One region of the Rhizobium sp. R339 genome, then DNA from elsewhere that is predicted to be linked to it. Evidence: predicted binding sites of a transcription regulator. Region 1 holds the regulator's gene; each other region holds the start of a gene.
What was found. The regulator HrcA, encoded in region 1, represses chaperone genes, less so after heat shock. The targets are predictions, from matches to a motif close to GTTAGCACTCNCNNNNNGNGAGTGCTAAC.
Positions count from the first base shown of each region.

Region 1 (5,652 bases):
GCTGAAACCGGCAACGGCAAGGGTAATGCGCAGGCGCTCCGGCGCGCCGCTATCGGCGGCGATGCGCTCGATATTGTAGGGCGGATATCCGTCGCTCGCCTTGGAAATGCGCTCCAGCGTCTTTTCCATGGCATCGAAGCCCAGAAGCAGCGGGCTGGCGAAAGGGGTAATGCGGCTCATCTGTTTTCAAGTCCTTGACGCAAGCGACCATCCCGGACCTCATACGCAGCATCCGGATGGCGCTAATATGGGGACAGGATCCCGGCCCTGCAAGGCGCAGGCGAGATGTCGGCGTCGCCTCCTCGATTTGGCTGGCGCGGCAGCTTCCTCCTTGCTTGACAAAGAGCCTGCAGCCTCGCATCAAAACGTGCCCGCGCGATGTGCTGATTTGTGACGGGATATGAAGAAAATGGTGCATGCACAAACAGAGCGCCGCGAGGATGGGACAATCGGAATGGCACACGTGAGAAAAATCATCATCGACACGGATCCCGGCCAGGACGATGCAGCCGCCATCATGCTTGCCTTCGGCAGCCCCGATGAGCTGGAGGTGCTTGGCATCACCACGGTCGCCGGCAACGTGCCGCTTCCGCTCACGAGCCGCAATGCGCGCATCGTCTGCGAACTCTGCGGCCGGCCGGAGACGAAGGTCTTCGCAGGCGCCGACACGCCGATCGCCCGCAAGCTGGTGACGGCGGAACATGTGCACGGCAAGACCGGTCTCGACGGCCCCGAACTCGACGAGCCGACGATGGCGCTGCAGCCCGGCCACTCCGTCGATTTCATCATCGAGACCCTGCGCCGCGAGGCGGAAGGCACGGTGACGCTCTGCACGCTCGGGCCGCTTACCAACATCGGCATAGCCTTCCAGAAGGCTCCCGACGTCATCCCGCGCATCCGCGAGCTGGTGATGATGGGCGGCGGCTTCTTCGAAGGCGGCAACATCACGCCGGCCGCCGAATTCAACATCTATGTCGATCCGGAGGCGGCCGACATCGTCTTCCGCTCCGGCGTTCCGATCGTAATGATGCCGCTCGACGTGACGCACCAGCTGCTGACCCGCAAGGACCGGGTGAAGCGCATGGCCGAGATCGGCACGGCGCCGGCCAAGGCGATGGTCGAGATGCTGGAATTCTTCGAACGCTTCGATATCGAGAAATATGGTTCAGACGGCGGGCCGCTGCATGATCCCACCGTTATCGCCTACCTCTTGAAGCCGGAGCTTTTCAAGGGCCGGGACTGCAATGTCGAGATCGAGATCCAGTCCGAACTCACCGTCGGCATGACCGTCGTCGACTGGTGGCATGTAACCGAGCGCAAACGCAATGCGAAGGTCATGCGCTATGTCGATGCGGACGGCTTCTTCGATCTTCTGATCGAACGCTTCGCCCGCATCTGACTTTTCGGCTTTCCTTCCCTATCGACGGGAAGGAAAGCAACTCAGGCGTCTTTCTCGTCGAAAACGGAATTGGCTTCGGCTTCAACAGGCTTCGGGCCGCCCTTGGCGACGCCGACCATGGCCGGGCGCAGCACGCGCTCGCCGATGGTGAAGCCCGCCTGTACGACCTGGACGACGGTGTTGTTCGGCACCTCGGGGTTCGGCACTTCGAACATTGCCTGATGGAAATTGGGATCGAACTTCTGGCCGACCGGCTCCAGCTTGCGCACGCCATGGCGCTCAAGCGCCGAGAGCATGGCGCGTTCGGTCATCTCCACACCCTCGATCAGCGTGGTCAGGCCGGCATCGGCCGTGGCCTTGGCCTCCGGAGAGATGGCATCCAGCGCCCGGCGCAGATTGTCGGAAACGGCGAGCATGTCGCGCGCAAAGCCGGCGACGGAATAGGACTTGGCGTCCTTGACCTCACGCTCGGTGCGGCGGCGCAGATTGTCCATCTCGGCGGCAAGGCGCAGATAGCGGTCGCGCAGCTCGCCGTTTTCGGCTTTCAGAAGCTCGAGCGGGTCTGGCTGGGCGGTCTCTTCCTGCACGGTATCGTTCTCGACGTAGGCGGCGGCGTCGGCTGCGGCATCGGCCGCAGTTGCGTCAGGTCCGTTTTTCGTCGTTTCATCGGTCATGACGGTCTCCGGTTGGTGTCTTCAGATGCGCCCGATATCGAGGTTTGACCGGAAAAAATCAAGTCTGCGTGACGAAGAAGCGAAAATTCCGCGCCTTCTTTCGAAACGCCTTCAAAGCGGATTGCGCGAAAGGCGGGAGACGAGCTGGGCGGTGTAATCCACCATCGGCACGATCCGGGAATAATTGAGCCGCGTCGGGCCGATGACGCCGACAGCGCCGACGATCCGGTCGTCCTCGTCACGATAGGGGGCGACGATGAGCGACGAGCCGGACAGCGAGAAGAGCTTGTTTTCCGAGCCGATGAAGATGCGCACGCCCGAACCGCTTTCGGCCAGATTGAGAAGCTCGATCAGGCTGTCCTTCTTTTCGAGATCGTCGAACAGCATGCGCAGCCGGTCGATATCCTCGGCGCCGGCAAGGCCTTCGAGCAGATTGGCGCGGCCGCGGATGATGAGCTGGGCGGGCTTCCCCTCATCAGGGCTGCCGGACCAGACGGCGATGCCACGCTCGACGAGATCGCGCGACAGGGCATCGAGCTCGTGACGGACATCATCCTTCAGGCGGCTCAATTGCTTGCGCAGCTCCGGCAGGGTCTGACCGGACATATGGGCATTGAGGAAATTCGCCGCTTCCGTCAGTTGCGAGGATGTGATGCCCGCCGGCAGCTCGATAATGCGGTTTTCCACCTGGTCGTGGTCGCCGACGAGCACGGCGAGCGCCTTGGTCGGCTCGAGCCGGATGAACTCGACATGTTTCAGCACCGGATCGCTTTTCGAGGTAATGACGAGGCCGGCGCCGCGCGAAATGCCCGACAGCATGCGGCTCGCCTCGTTCATCATCGATTCCAGAGGATTGCCGCCGGCTTCGGCCCGCACCTGGCGGTCGATATTGGCGCGGTCCTCGGCAGAGAGATCGCCGACCTGCATGAAGGCGTCGACGAAGAAGCGCAGTCCGATCTGGGTCGGCAGCCGGCCGGCGCTGACATGCGGCGAATAGATCAGCCCCAGCTCTTCGAGATCGCTCATGACGTTACGCACCGAGGCCGGCGAGAGCGACATCGGCAGAAGGCGCGACAGATTGCGCGAACCGAGCGGCTCGCCGCTTTCCAGATAGCCTTCGACGATGCGGCGGAAAATTTCCCTGGAGCGCTCGTCCAATGCAGCAACGGCATCCGAAACCGACGTCGACCTGATGCCCATGAACTTCTCGAACCCACGCTGATGATGCTCTCGAAAATATAGTCAAACTCGCACCCGTGGCAAAAGGGAATTTGCAAATGGGCGCGGCCAATCGTAGAAGCGGTCAGCAACTCCAGGAGATAAGAATGCGGCCTTCAGGCAGAAAAACCGACCAGATGCGCAAGGTCTCGTTCGAGCGCAACTTTTCCAAGCATGCGGAAGGCTCCTGCCTGGTGAAATTCGGCGATACGCACGTGCTCTGCACGGCAAGCCTCGAAGACAAGACGCCGCCGTGGCTGCGCAATACCGGCAAGGGCTGGGTCACGGCCGAATACGGCATGCTGCCGCGGGCGACCGGCGAGCGGATGAAGCGCGAGGCGGCGGCCGGCAAGCAGGGCGGGCGCACCCAGGAAATCCAGCGGCTGATCGGCCGCTCGCTACGCGCCGTCGTCGATCTGCAGGCGCTCGGCGAAAGACAGATCACGCTCGACTGCGACGTCATCCAGGCCGACGGCGGCACGCGGACGGCCTCGATCACCGGCGGCTGGATCGCGCTTTACGACTGCCTGAAATGGATGGAAAGCCGCAACATGATCAAGGTCGACCGGGTCCTGAAGGATCATGTCGCCGCTATCTCCTGCGGCGTCTTCGCCAGCCAGGCGGTGATCGATCTCGATTACCTCGAAGATTCCTCGGCGGAGACCGATGCGAATTTCGTGATGACGGGCGCCGGCGGGATCGTCGAGATCCAGGGCACGGCCGAGGGCGCGCCCTTCAGCGAAGAGGAATTCACCTCGCTGATGCATCTTGCCAAGAACGGCATCGGCGAACTCGTCGCCCTGCAGAAACAGGCCATTGCGGGATGAACCCCATGCTGGAAGGCATGCTGGAAACGGCGCTCTACGCGCGCGATCTCGATCAGGCCGAGGCGTTCTACGAGAACGTTCTCGGACTTGAAAAGATCACCCGTGCGGCCAACCGGCATGTCTTCTTCCGCTGTGGACCGGGCGTTCTCCTGATCTTCAATCCCGAAGAAACGGTAAAGCCGCCGGCGCCCGATGCGCTGCAGGTGCCGCCGCACGGCACATCAGGCCAGGGCCACGCCTGCTTCAGGGTGGCCGGCCGCAATATCGATGCCATGACCGAACGGTTGAGAGCCGCCGGCGTGGCGATCGAATCCGAGGTTCATTGGCCGAACGGCGGCCGCTCGATCTATTTCCGTGATCCTGCCGGCAACAGCCTGGAATGCGCGGAGGCTAAAATCTGGGGCATCGAACAGGATATCTGAATGCGCAAGCTCGAAACGAAAACCATCGTCGTCGCCAGCCACAATGCCGGCAAGATCCGCGAGATCCAGGAATTGATCGGTCCGCTCGGCTTCACCGCCAAATCGGCAGCGGAGCTGAATTTCGTCGAGCCCGACGAAACCGGCACGAGCTTCGAGGAGAATGCGACGATCAAGGCGGTCGCCTCCGCCAAATCAGCCGGCATGCCGGCGCTATCGGATGATTCCGGGCTGGTGGTCGACGCGCTTGGCGGCGATCCCGGTGTCTACACCGCCAATTGGGCTGAAAAGCCCGACGGCACGCGCGATTTCGACATGGCGATGGCCAAGGTGGAAAAGGCGCTGCAGGAGGCGGGCGCGAAGACGCCCGAACAGCGCAAGGCGCGTTTCGTCAGCGTGCTCTGCCTTGCCTGGCCTGACGGCCATACGGAGCTGTTTCGCGGCGAGGTGGAAGGCAATGTCGTCTGGCCGCCGCGCGGCACCCAGGGCTTCGGCTATGATCCGGTCTTCCAGCCGGAGGGTTACGGCGTGACCTTCGGCGAGATGAGCGGCGAGGAAAAGCACGGCTGGAACGTCGGCAAGCCGCAGGCGCTGTCGCACCGGGCGCGCGCCTTCAAGCTCTTCGTCGAAACCTGCCTGGAGGCATAAGGTCACCACGTGGACAATTTCGATACGCCAGGCTCCTTGCGCGATGCGGCGCTCTTGCCCGATACCGGCGAGCCCGGCTTCGGCGTCTACGTGCATTGGCCCTTCTGCGCGGCGAAGTGTCCCTACTGCGACTTCAACAGTCATGTGCGCCACCAGCCGGTGGATCAGGAGCGCTTTACATCAGCCTTCCTGAAGGAGACGGCGGCAGTCCGGGCGATGAGCGGGCCGAAGACGGTGACGAGCATCTTCCTCGGCGGCGGCACGCCCTCGCTGATGAAACCGGAAACCGTCGACGCCATACTCGACGGCATTGCGCGGCACTGGCATGTGCCCGATGGTATCGAGATCACCATGGAGGCGAACCCTTCGAGCGTCGAAGCGGAACGCTTCCGCGGCTACCGTGCCGCCGGCGTCAACCGCGTCTCTCTCGGCGTGCAGGCGCTGAACGACCGGGATCTCAGGTTCCT
Region 1 is NZ_LOKV01000023.1:319,386-325,037, reverse strand. Features, by position in the region: gene ATY76_RS20860 (Hsp20 family protein) at 1-180, opposite strand, end outside; gene ATY76_RS20855 (nucleoside hydrolase) at 455-1,399, shown strand; gene grpE (nucleotide exchange factor GrpE) at 1,441-2,073, opposite strand; gene hrcA (heat-inducible transcriptional repressor HrcA) at 2,185-3,273, opposite strand; gene rph (ribonuclease PH) at 3,399-4,118, shown strand; gene ATY76_RS20835 (VOC family protein) at 4,115-4,540, shown strand; gene rdgB (RdgB/HAM1 family non-canonical purine NTP pyrophosphatase) at 4,541-5,185, shown strand; gene hemW (radical SAM family heme chaperone HemW) at 5,195-5,652, shown strand, end outside.

Region 2 (5,652 bases), on a different contig from region 1:
TGATGTCGTCTCAGGAAAAGCAGAGCTTCCGGTCGAGTTCACCGAGCGGCACGACGCCCGCCAGCAGCGCCCTCGCCTCTTCCTCATCGCGCTTGATCTGGGCGACGAGCGGATCGAGGCCGTCGAATTTCAGTTCGGGTCTCAAATAACCGAAGAAGGAGACCGAGCAGAGCTGGCCGTAGAGATCGCCGCTGAAGTCGAAGAGATAGGTTTCGAGCAGCGGGGCGCCGTTTTCCGTCACCGTCGGGCGGCGGCCGTAGCTGGCGACGGCATCGTAGAGCGTTCCGTCCTGGCGGCGGAAGCGGACGGCATAGATGCCGGGGGCGAGTTCGACCTCGGGCGGCAGGCGCATGTTGGCCGTGGGGAAACCGAGCTGGCGGCCGAGTTTTTCTCCGTCGATCACTTCGGCTTCGACAGTATAGCGATAGCCGAGCATGCCGGCGACTTCGCTGACATTGCCGTCCGTCAGAAGTGCGCGGATATGGCTCGACGAGACGACATCGGCGTTTTCGTCGCGGAAGGCATCGATCAGCGTGACGCCGAAGCCATAGGTCTGGCCGGCATTCATCAGGAAAGCCGGACCGCCCTCGCGGCCGCGGCCGAAATGGAAATCGAAGCCGGTGACGACTTCGGAGGCGCCGAGCCAGTCCTTCAGGATCGAATGAATGAAATCGTCTGGCGAGCGCTGCGAGAATTCATAGTCGAAGGGATATTCGATGACCGCGTTGAAACCGAGCGTCTCCAGAATGCGGGCTTTCAGCGGCGCGGGCGTCAGGCGGAAGACCGGCGCCTGCGGCCGGAAGACCGTGCGCGGATGCGGCTCGAAGGTCAGCACCAGAGCGGGAATGCCACGCGCCCTGGAGATTTCCAATGCGCGATTCAGCACCGACTGGTGGCCGCGGTGGACACCATCGAAATTGCCGATGGCAATCACTCCGCCTCTGAGATGGGCGGGTAGAGGTTCCCGGGTTTCATTGCGGTGGAAGACGGTCATCGGCTGGCTTCTCTTCATGCAAGGCGCGGCATCCACCATTTCGGCGCCGCCTTTTCCCGTTCGAGATAGGCATTGAGGATCGCCTCGTCGGTTTCGCCGTTCAAGGTGTATTCCTTGGCGTGGATACCGCCGCTGATGTAGAGAAGGTCGAGGCCAAAATTCAAGGCGCCGCGCACATCGGTCGGCATGCCGTCGCCGATCGCGAGCACGCGCTCGGTGGGGAAATCGCCGCGCAGCTCACGGGCAGCCGCCAGCGTCGCCTCGTAGATCGGCCGGTGCGGCTTGCCGGCGATGCGGGTCTTGCCGCCAAGCTGCTCGTAATAGGCGGCCATGGCGCCGGCGCAGGGAATGATGCGGTGGCCGCGCTCGACGACGAGATCGGGATTGGCGCAGATCATCGGCACTTCGCGCGCCTGAAAATCCAGAAGCATGTCGGTGTAATCCTCGGGCTTCTCGGTCTCGTCGTCGAAAAAGCCGGTGCAGACCAGCGATCGCGCCTCGCCCGCCGGCACCCGCTCGACGCCGATGCCTTCGAGAAGCGCCTTGTCGCGCTCGGGGCCGAGCAGGAAGACCGTCTTCGGCCCTTCCGAAATCAGCCCGCGCGTGACGTCGCCCGAGGTGACGATCCTGTCATAGGCGCTGTCGGGCACGCCGATATGGCGCAACTGCTCGACGACCTGCCAGGAAAGGCGCGGCGAATTGGTGATCAGCACGACGGCAAGGCCGCTCTCGCGGGCGGCCTGAAGGGCCGCGGCGGCCTTAGGGAACGGATCGACGCCGTTGTGAACGACGCCCCAGACATCACAGAGCACCACATCATAGCGATCCGTGATCTCGGAGAAGTTTTCTATCCGCCTGGCCATTTCAATTTCCCGATTTGCTTCAGCATCGGTGACATTGCAAAGGCGCAAGGCGATGGCAAGGCATTTTCTTCGCCATTCTGCAACGGGCCGGGTTTCGGCGGCAATCTCCGCAATTCTCCGGCCTCTTCACAATTCCGGCACAAAAATTCGTGATTGCTCTCATTGACTCCTCTTGGAGCCATCCCTAAATGCTCGTCGCTAGCACTCACCGCAAGGGAGTGCTAACATCTATCCATGTGGGCCACTCCGGTCCGCGAATGTCATTCGATCGAGGGATTAGACAATGGCAAGCACCAATTTCCGTCCGCTTCACGACCGCGTCGTTGTTCGTCGCGTCGAGTCCGAAGAGAAGACCAAGGGCGGCATCATCATTCCCGACACCGCCAAGGAAAAGCCGCAGGAAGGCGAAATCGTCGCCGTCGGTTCCGGCGCTCGTGACGAGTCCGGCAAGGTCGTGGCTCTCGACGTCAAGGCTGGCGACCGCGTCCTGTTCGGCAAGTGGTCCGGCACCGAAGTCAAGATCAACGGCGAAGACCTTCTGATCATGAAGGAAGCCGACATCATGGGCATCATCGGCTGATTGGCCGATCCGCTTTCCCGAAATGGCTGACGGGCTTTTTGCCCGAACAAATCGAATTCAGGAGTCACAAACATGGCAGCTAAAGAAATCAAGTTTGGCCGCACCGCGCGCGAAAAGATGCTGCGCGGCGTCGACATTCTCGCCGATGCGGTCAAGGTCACGCTCGGCCCGAAGGGCCGTAACGTCATCATCGACAAGTCCTTCGGCGCGCCGCGCATCACCAAGGACGGCGTTTCGGTCGCCAAGGAAATCGAACTCGAAGACAAGTTCGAGAACATGGGCGCCCAGATGGTCCGCGAAGTTGCTTCGAAGACCAACGACATCGCCGGCGACGGCACCACGACTGCAACCGTTCTTGCCCAGGCGATCGTTCGCGAAGGCGCCAAGGCCGTTGCCGCCGGCATGAACCCGATGGACCTGAAGCGCGGCATCGATCTCGCCGTCGCCGAAGTCGTCAAGGATCTCCAGGCCAAGGCCAAGAAGATCAACACCTCGGAAGAAGTCGCTCAGGTCGGCACGATCTCCGCGAACGGCGAGCGCCAGGTCGGTCTCGACATCGCTGAAGCCATGCAGAAGGTTGGCAACGAAGGCGTCATCACGGTTGAAGAAGCCAAGACCGCCGAAACCGAGCTCGAAGTCGTCGAAGGCATGCAGTTCGACCGCGGCTACCTCAGCCCCTACTTCGTCACCAACCCGGAAAAGATGGTCGCCGACCTCGAGGACGTCTTCATTCTCCTCCACGAGAAGAAGCTCTCGAACCTGCAGTCGATGCTCCCGGTTCTCGAAGCCGTCGTCCAGACCGGCAAGCCGCTCCTCATCATCGCTGAAGACGTCGAAGGCGAAGCTCTTGCAACGCTCGTCGTCAACAAGCTGCGCGGCGGCCTGAAGATCGCTGCCGTCAAGGCTCCTGGCTTCGGCGACCGCCGCAAGGCCATGCTGGAAGACATCGCCATCCTGACGGGCGGCACCGTGATCTCCGAAGACCTCGGCATCAAGCTCGAGAGCGTTACGCTCGACATGCTCGGCCGCGCCAAGAAGGTTTCGATCTCCAAGGAAAACACCACGATCGTCGACGGTTCGGGCGCCAAGTCCGACATCGAAGGCCGTGTTGCCCAGATCAAGGCCCAGATCGAAGAGACCACCTCCGACTACGACCGCGAGAAGCTGCAGGAACGTCTTGCCAAGCTCGCTGGCGGCGTCGCCGTCATCCGCGTCGGCGGCTCGACGGAAGTCGAAGTGAAGGAAAAGAAGGACCGCATCGACGACGCCCTCAACGCGACGCGCGCTGCCGTTCAGGAAGGCATCGTACCGGGCGGCGGCGTTGCCCTGCTGCGTTCCTCCGTCAAGATCACCTCCAAGGGTATTAACGACGACCAGGAAGCCGGCGTCAACATCGTTCGCCGCGCTCTGCAGGCTCCGGCCCGCCAGATCGCTGAGAACGCAGGCGACGAAGCCTCGATCGTTGTCGGCAAGATCCTCGACAAGGATCAGGACAACTGGGGCTACAACGCCCAGACCGGCGAATATGGCGACATGATCGGCATGGGCATCATCGACCCGGTCAAGGTCGTTCGCACCGCCCTGCAGGATGCCGCTTCCGTTGCATCGCTGCTGATCACCACCGAAGCCATGATCGCCGAGCTGCCGAAGAAGGACGCTCCGGCTATGCCGGGCGGCATGGGCGGCATGGGTGGAATGGACATGATGTGATAGGCGAAAGCCATCGCTGATATCCATTCCGGCACATCCGGAATAGGAAGGGCGGCCTTCGGGCCGCCCTTTTCTTTTGCGCCTCATTCCCATGTTCAGGCGATTCGATCCGTTGCGCACCATTTTATGGCGCGAGCTGCCTTTTCTGTCCGGCAAGCTTTCGTGGAGCTTGCGGCGCTGTGTATTTCTCCCGCCGCGGAAATAAGCAGGGGAATGCCCTGTTGCGGCGGGTTTTCGGGTCTGGAAGAGTGTGGAAACGTTTTCAAAGCGCTCAAAGCGGCGTTTTTGGCGCTGTCGCTGGGACGGCAAATCGGAGCTGAGGCAATTAGACAAGCGTCGCCGATCCGAACACCCCTTAAAAAGCCGTTGCCGTTTGTGCAAAAGCCCCTATAAATCCGCGCTGCAATTGACGTGCGCCCGGCGATAATTTTTCGCCAATAGACGAGGCCGGAGCGCAAAAGGCGATACGAGAAGGTTCGGCTTTCGAAGGCTCCGTTTCCGGAGAGCTTCTGACTGTGGCAACGATCGCCGGATGAAGCGCGGGCATCATGCCCGCTGCTGCGTGATTCTGTTTCTTTGTGTTTGCCGAGCGTGCGGCGGAGGAGCCGCATCCGAACTGGGGAACGCCTTGTTTAAGATCGCCAAAGCCAATACAGCCATGCCCCTGATGCCCGGCTCGCTGAACGACAACAATCGCAATCACGAAATGCTGGCGCAGTTTTCCGTTTCCGAAGCCTGGGCCGGAGATTTTTCGACCGGCGTAATCCGTCTCGGTGAATGGAGTTCGATGCTGCACGGTCTCTCCGCACCGGAATGCGGGCTTTTGAACCTCATCCGCTGCTACGACACGAAGGATCGCAGCCACGTGCTGGAACTGTTCGAGCAGGCGGCGACGCGCTGCTCCTCCTTCTGCTTTTCGACGACGATCATCATGCCGAACGGCTTCCGCCAGCCGCTCTTCTGCATGGGCGAGTCGAACGGCCTCGAGGAGAAATACAGCGGCAGCATGGCCGGCGTCTTCATCTTCCCGCGCTTCAAGCTCGAAGGCGCAAACCAGATCACGAGTTGGCGATAGAAGCGGGCGGGTGAAATAACGGTCTTCGCTGAAAGCGGTCCGGCTGCTAAAAAACCGGTCAACTCCTCTTTCGTCATACTCGGGCTTGTCCCGAGTATCTGCCTGGGCTCAATAGGGCAGCATATCCTCGGCGCAAGGCCAAGGGCTGTCACGCAGTTGAGGCCGCTTCCGAGAGCGGCCTTTGCGCAGGGATCGCTACTCCGGCTTGACGGGAATATTGAGCCCCCTGGCGCTCGCCGGACGGGCGATGCAGCGCTCCAGCCAATCCGAGACGGCGGGGAATTTCGCATATTCGAGAACCTCGCGGCCGCCATAGAAGATATCGGCACCGCGAACCCAAGTGAAAGTGGTGATGTCGGCGATCGTATACTGACCGCCCATGATCCACTGGCGGTCCTTCAGCCGGCCTTCGAGCACGCCGAGCAGGCGT
Region 2 is NZ_LOKV01000028.1:228,540-234,191, forward strand. Features, by position in the region: gene ATY76_RS31560 (bifunctional riboflavin kinase/FAD synthetase) at 11-994, opposite strand; gene ATY76_RS31565 (TIGR01459 family HAD-type hydrolase) at 1,009-1,857, opposite strand; gene groES (co-chaperone GroES) at 2,141-2,437, shown strand; gene groL (chaperonin GroEL) at 2,510-4,147, shown strand; gene ATY76_RS31580 (hypothetical protein) at 4,776-5,222, shown strand; gene ATY76_RS31585 (glutathione binding-like protein) at 5,418-5,652, opposite strand, start outside.
Region 2: groES (co-chaperone GroES) is a predicted target of HrcA. The motif match lies at 2,055-2,083, and genes of this name have one in related genera.

Region 3 (5,652 bases), on a different contig from region 1:
TCATGGCGACACCGAAGGGACGGAGAATGCCCGCAGAAGCCTGTCGGACTGGCTGAAGTCTATGGATCTCGTTCCAGCCGGCGCGCTTGCCGAAATCGATCGATATATCGGCTATTGGGAGCCTTATGCGACGAGCCATGCTGCCTATGAAAAAGACCAGCCTATGCAGGAGGAGGTTCGCAACGCGGCTCGAACGCTTTATGAGGCCGTTGCGGCCAAGCGCAGGGGGCATCAGGTTTCCGCGGGAGAGGAGTTGCAGCCGCCGCGCCAGAAGTAGTGATATCAGCACAGCGCCACCGCGCTGCCTCTGGCGGCCGATGGACTACCCTGCGTTTCCCATCTCTCTGAGGATATCGAGCCCGCGCTGATATTTCTCGGTTTTCTTGCCGGCCTGCTCGGCCTGTTGCAGGTTGTCTTCGAGGTCGGCCCTCTTGACCGGCAAGGCAAGCGGGTTTGATGCCGCGCGCCTGACGAAGTCATCGTCCGGCTCGTCCGGCCGCTGCGTCAAGGCATCGACGGCGGAGATAATCGCCGGTGGGAAGCCTTCTTCCTTCAGCCGATCGAGCGTCCAGCCGCTGCCTTTCTCGACGACGTCGTGGAGATAAGCGACTGTTTTCGCTTCATCGCCGGAAACGAGAAATGCCACCCGCTGGCAGTGTTCGAAGTAGGGTTTGCCGGTCTTGTCCGCCTGCCCTTTATGAGCCTCCATAGCGATCTGCATGGCGTGATCGAGATGCTGCATGGCGATCAAGGCCCTTCGGTCTTCCTGACCTCCCGCGCGGAAGGCTTTGCGCCCGTCGTGATCTCGACATCGGGCACGGGCGCCGCGGCAAACTGGCCAGGCGCCGTTCGCGGCGGGTCGAAATCGCCGCTCTCACCTGCGGCCTGAAGCAGGGCAGCGTCGTCGCGGTCGTCTTCGTCGATCAGGTCCTGCAGCGTCTCATGCTCGTCTTCGCCGGCCAGTTCATCGCAGGCCTGCAACCAATGGCGCAGGTCCGCGCCCTCCGGGCGGCCTTCCGCCTCCCAGATCTCATAGGCGCGCTGGCGTATCTGCTCGTGCTTGTCTATGGCCATGATCTCCTCCGGGGTTCAGCGGATCGAGGCGCTAGGCTGCCATTTCGCGGCAGCTTTCGGCGCAGCTTCGGCAGGCATCGACGCATTCCTGCATGTCGCCCACCCTTTCGCAGTCGGCTGCGCATTCCGAGCAGATTTCCGCGCATTCGCGGCATGTGTGCCTATGATGATCCGTGCCGATCAGCATGAAGTGCGCCGATGTGCGGCAGATTTCGGCGCAAGCCATCATCAATCTGAAATGCGCGGGTTCGGTATGCCTGCCGCCGGCTTCGAGACAATGGTTCATCGCCGTTTGAAGACAAACGCTGTAGCAGCGCAGGCAATTATCGATGCATGTCTGCATTTTCGCGTCGAGCCGATGCATTCTTCATCCTCCTCTTTGAAACGCGGTTGAGGGAGCCGCCCGAAGGCGGCGGTCTTCAGGGCGTATTGATGGTCGGCAGAAAATCTTCCACCTGCTTGCGCTCGTCCTTCGAGAGCGTCTCGACCCGTTCCTGCCAGAACCGCTCGGCCTCCGGCGGGTCTTCCTTCCAATGGCGGACGGTGGTGATGTTGTCGTCGATCTTGGAGCGGCGGTTGCCGCCGAGGCGAAGATATTCCTTCGCTAGTCTCAGGCTCTGGGTTTCTGAGCCGCTGTCGGCGTCTGCCGGCAAGCTCGTGTTGCGCAGGGCGGCGTCCAGCGCCTTTTTGCGGTCGCTCTCGGCCTGTGCCGTATCCGCTGAGCGCGCATCATCAGTGCCGCTTTCGGGCAGCACGGTCGAATTGGAAGTCATGTCACGTCCTCCTTCCGTCATGCAAGGCGCGCAGGCTCGCCCCGCGATCCAATAACCGTCGGGGGCAGCGAGAGTTCCGGATGATGCGATTGATTTGGAAGGAGACGGCCGCCCGGGCAGGCGGCCGGCGATCAATGAACGGCCATGCTCACCATGCGATAGGGGTGCACGGCCTCGAACTGCAGGATCATCGCGGTCGCCTGCTGCAAGACGAGCTCGGCATTTTCAGGATCGTCACGGGCAAGTTCGTCGGCATTGATGCGGATCGCCTCGGCCATGTTGGTGGAAACGGCGGCAAAGTGACTATTGCCTTCGACCAGCGCCTCACGCGCCGTATCCTCCAGCGTGCGGGCGATATCGACGAAGACTTCTTCGCGCTCTTCGATACTGAGGTCTTTGATTATATTGGTTTTCTCTTCCATTTCAGCCACTCCAAAAAGACGTGGGACACAACCGAGCTCATCAAGCCTCGATCACCGAAGAGCTGGGAATGCCAAGGTGCGGATTCAAGCCTCGGTACGCTTGAACGCGCCTTCGAAACCCGAGCGCGACGACCATCGCCTGCATTTCGAACGCAGGAGTTGATCTTCGGTTCCCTTAAGCGCTGCTCCCCTGGACGTTGGTCCGATGAGGGCTGGCAGTCGCCGCCGGAGAGTGCTAAATTTTTCCTTCATCCTCTTGAAATCGAAAAGCCGTCGAACCAGATCATTCCCGCAAACGCGCCCGCACGCGAGGCGCACCCGCCGGACTGATCATCCGGTTCGGCCAGGGGACCGTCATCATCGTTTGTGCATGGAGGAAGGCATGTCGTTCCGACCGCTTCACGATCGCATTCTCGTCCGCCGCGTCGATTCCGAGGAGAAGACCAAAGGCGGCATCATCATTCCCGATACTGCCAAGGAAAAGCCGCAGGAAGGCGAAGTCATCGCCGCCGGCCCCGGCGCGCGCAACGATGCCGGCCAGATCCAGCCGCTCGACGTCAAGGCCGGCGACCGCATCCTGTTCGGCAAATGGTCCGGCACCGAGATCAAAATCGCAGGCGAAGACCTGCTGATCATGAAGGAAAGCGACGTGATGGGCATCATCGAAGCCCAGAGCGAAGGGAAGCAGGCCGCCTGAGGCGGCTGCGCTCGGAGTGAACTAGCTGCCTATGAAGGAGTGAGGACATGGCTGCTAAAGAAGTCAAATTCAGCACCGAAGCCCGCGACAAGATGCTGCGCGGCGTCGACATTCTCGCCGATGCGGTGAAGGTCACGCTCGGCCCCAAGGGCCGCAACGTCGTGATCGACAAGTCCTTCGGCGCGCCGCGCATCACCAAGGACGGCGTTTCGGTCGCCAAGGAAATCGAACTCGAAGACAAGTTCGAGAATATGGGCGCCCAGATGGTCCGCGAAGTCGCTTCGAAGACCAGCGACATCGCCGGCGACGGCACCACGACCGCAACCGTTCTTGCCCAGGCGATCGTTCGCGAAGGCGCCAAGGCCGTTGCTGCCGGCATGAACCCGATGGACCTGAAGCGCGGCATCGACCTTGCTGTCAGCGCCATCGTCGCGGAACTGAAGAACAACGCCCGCAAGATCTCCAACAATTCAGAGATCGCCCAGGTCGGCACGATCTCGGCCAATGGCGACGCCGACATCGGCCATTATCTTGCTCAGGCCATGGAAAAAGTCGGCAATGACGGCGTCATCACCGTCGAAGAAGCCAAGACCGCCGAAACCGAGCTCGAAGTCGTCGAAGGCATGCAGTTCGATCGCGGCTACCTCAGCCCCTACTTCGTCACCAATGCCGACAAGATGCGGACCGAGTTCGAAGATCCCTATATCCTCATCCATGAGAAGAAGATTTCGAACCTGCAGCCGATGCTTCCGGTGCTCGAAGCCGTTGTTCAATCCGCCAAACCGCTCCTGATCATCGCCGAAGACGTTGAAGGCGAAGCGCTCGCAACGCTCGTCGTCAACAAGCTGCGCGGCGGCCTGAAGATCGCTGCCGTCAAGGCGCCTGGTTTCGGCGACCGCCGTAAGGCCATGCTGGAAGACATCGCGATCCTCACCGCCGGCACGGTCATCTCCGAAGACCTCGGCATCAAGCTTGAGAGCGTGACGCTCGACATGCTCGGCAAAGCGAAAAAGATCTCGATCGAGAAGGAAAACACGACCATCGTCGATGGCGCCGGTTCGAAATCCGACATCTCGGGCCGCATCGCCCAGATCAAGGCCCAGATCGAAGAAACCACCTCCGATTACGACCGCGAGAAGCTGCAGGAACGACTTGCCAAGCTAGCCGGCGGCGTTGCCGTCATCCGCGTCGGCGGCTCGACGGAAGTCGAAGTGAAGGAGAAGAAGGATCGCGTCGACGATGCGCTTCATGCGACGCGGGCGGCGGTCGAGGAAGGCATTCTGCCGGGTGGCGGCGTGGCGCTTCTGCGCGCCGTCAAAGCGCTCGGCAATATCAAGACCGCCAATGACGACCAGCGCGTCGGCATCGACATCGTTCGCCGCGCCGTCGAAACGCCGGTTCGCCAGATCGCCGAAAATGCCGGAGCGGAAGGCTCCATCATCGTCGGCAAGCTGCGCGAGAAGAGCGAGTTCTCCTACGGCTGGAACGCCCAGACAGGGGAATATGGCGACCTCTACGCGCAAGGCGTCATCGACCCGGCCAAGGTCGTCCGCACCGCGCTGCAGGATGCCTCCTCCATCGCCGGCCTTCTTGTCACGACCGAAGCCATGGTCGCCGAGAAGCCCAAGAAGGACGCCGCTCCCGCCATGCCCGGCGGCGGCGGCATGGATTTCTAACACAATCGCCGGCCCGCCCGCACCGCCGGACGGGCCTTTTCCGAGGGAATGAAGATGGTTCAAACGATCGTAAGCCGGTCGCAGGTTCCGCTGGATTCCTGCGACCTCGAAACCTGCCAGCGCGTCTTCGACACGATCAGCGCCGATTATCGGGTGGCAAAGGACAGCGACGAGGCCGGACGGATGGCGAGCATCATCATCGAGCTCTACCGGCAGGGCGTGCGCGACCCCAATCACCTGCGCTCGATGGTCGAAGCGGCCCGAGGCCTGTTCGAACCCGTGAAAGGCGACGAATCGAAGGCCTGAGCCTAAAGCGGATCCGCGGCGATATTTCAGCGCCGCGACCACCTGGGCGCGTTTGCCCGAAGAACGGTCATTTCCTCGTGCTGCACTTCGTTCTCGTCGTTCAGCACCGCGCGCCAAAGCCTGTTGCCGAGGCGCAGCGACACCCGCTTCGTGCCTTCGTGTTCCGCAGTGCCGATTTCCACGGAGCTGACGAGGGAGCCATGGCGCATGTGCCGGCGAAGATCGGCCAGCGACAGGCCGAACCGCTGCGCGAGCTCGGATGAATCGAGGATGAAATCCCCGTTCGGATCGCGTTCGATCATCATCGGCTCATTCTCCAATCATTCCGAGATCAGGCCACGGCCGGGATTGGCGCGCTGTCATTCGGCAGCAGCCGCGCCACGGCGCTCAGGAGATCTGTCTGCGATATGAGGCCGAGGATGCGGTAATCGTCATCGACAATGATGACGGCATGCGTGCGCCCGTCGGTCAACACGGGCAGCAGCGACAGGGCCGCATCCGCCGGCCTCGCCACCGCCGGCCTCGATATTGCGCCCGAGATCGTATCGGTGCTCGTCGACAATTCCCGCAGGCCGACGGTGCCGATGAGGCGGCCTTCAGGGTCTTTCACCGGTAGCGTGCGGATATTGTGCTTGAGGAGAAGCTGGCGCGCGGCCTCCGGTCCCGCGGCTTCGCCGACGGCGATCACATCGCGCGACATGATG
Region 3 is NZ_LOKV01000012.1:293,087-298,738, reverse strand. Features, by position in the region: gene ATY76_RS15635 (flavodoxin family protein) at 1-277, shown strand, start outside; gene ATY76_RS15630 (HD domain-containing protein) at 323-742, opposite strand; gene ATY76_RS15625 (DUF2934 domain-containing protein) at 748-1,074, opposite strand; gene ATY76_RS15620 (four-helix bundle copper-binding protein) at 1,106-1,438, opposite strand; gene ATY76_RS15615 (hypothetical protein) at 1,494-1,847, opposite strand; gene ATY76_RS15610 (hypothetical protein) at 1,979-2,269, opposite strand; gene ATY76_RS15605 (co-chaperone GroES) at 2,652-2,966, shown strand; gene groL (chaperonin GroEL) at 3,014-4,642, shown strand; gene ATY76_RS15595 (hypothetical protein) at 4,697-4,948, shown strand; gene ATY76_RS15590 (DUF6522 family protein) at 4,975-5,253, opposite strand; gene ATY76_RS15585 (HPP family protein) at 5,280-5,652, opposite strand, start outside.
Region 3: ATY76_RS15605 (co-chaperone GroES) is a predicted target of HrcA. The motif match lies at 2,481-2,509, and genes of this name have one in related genera.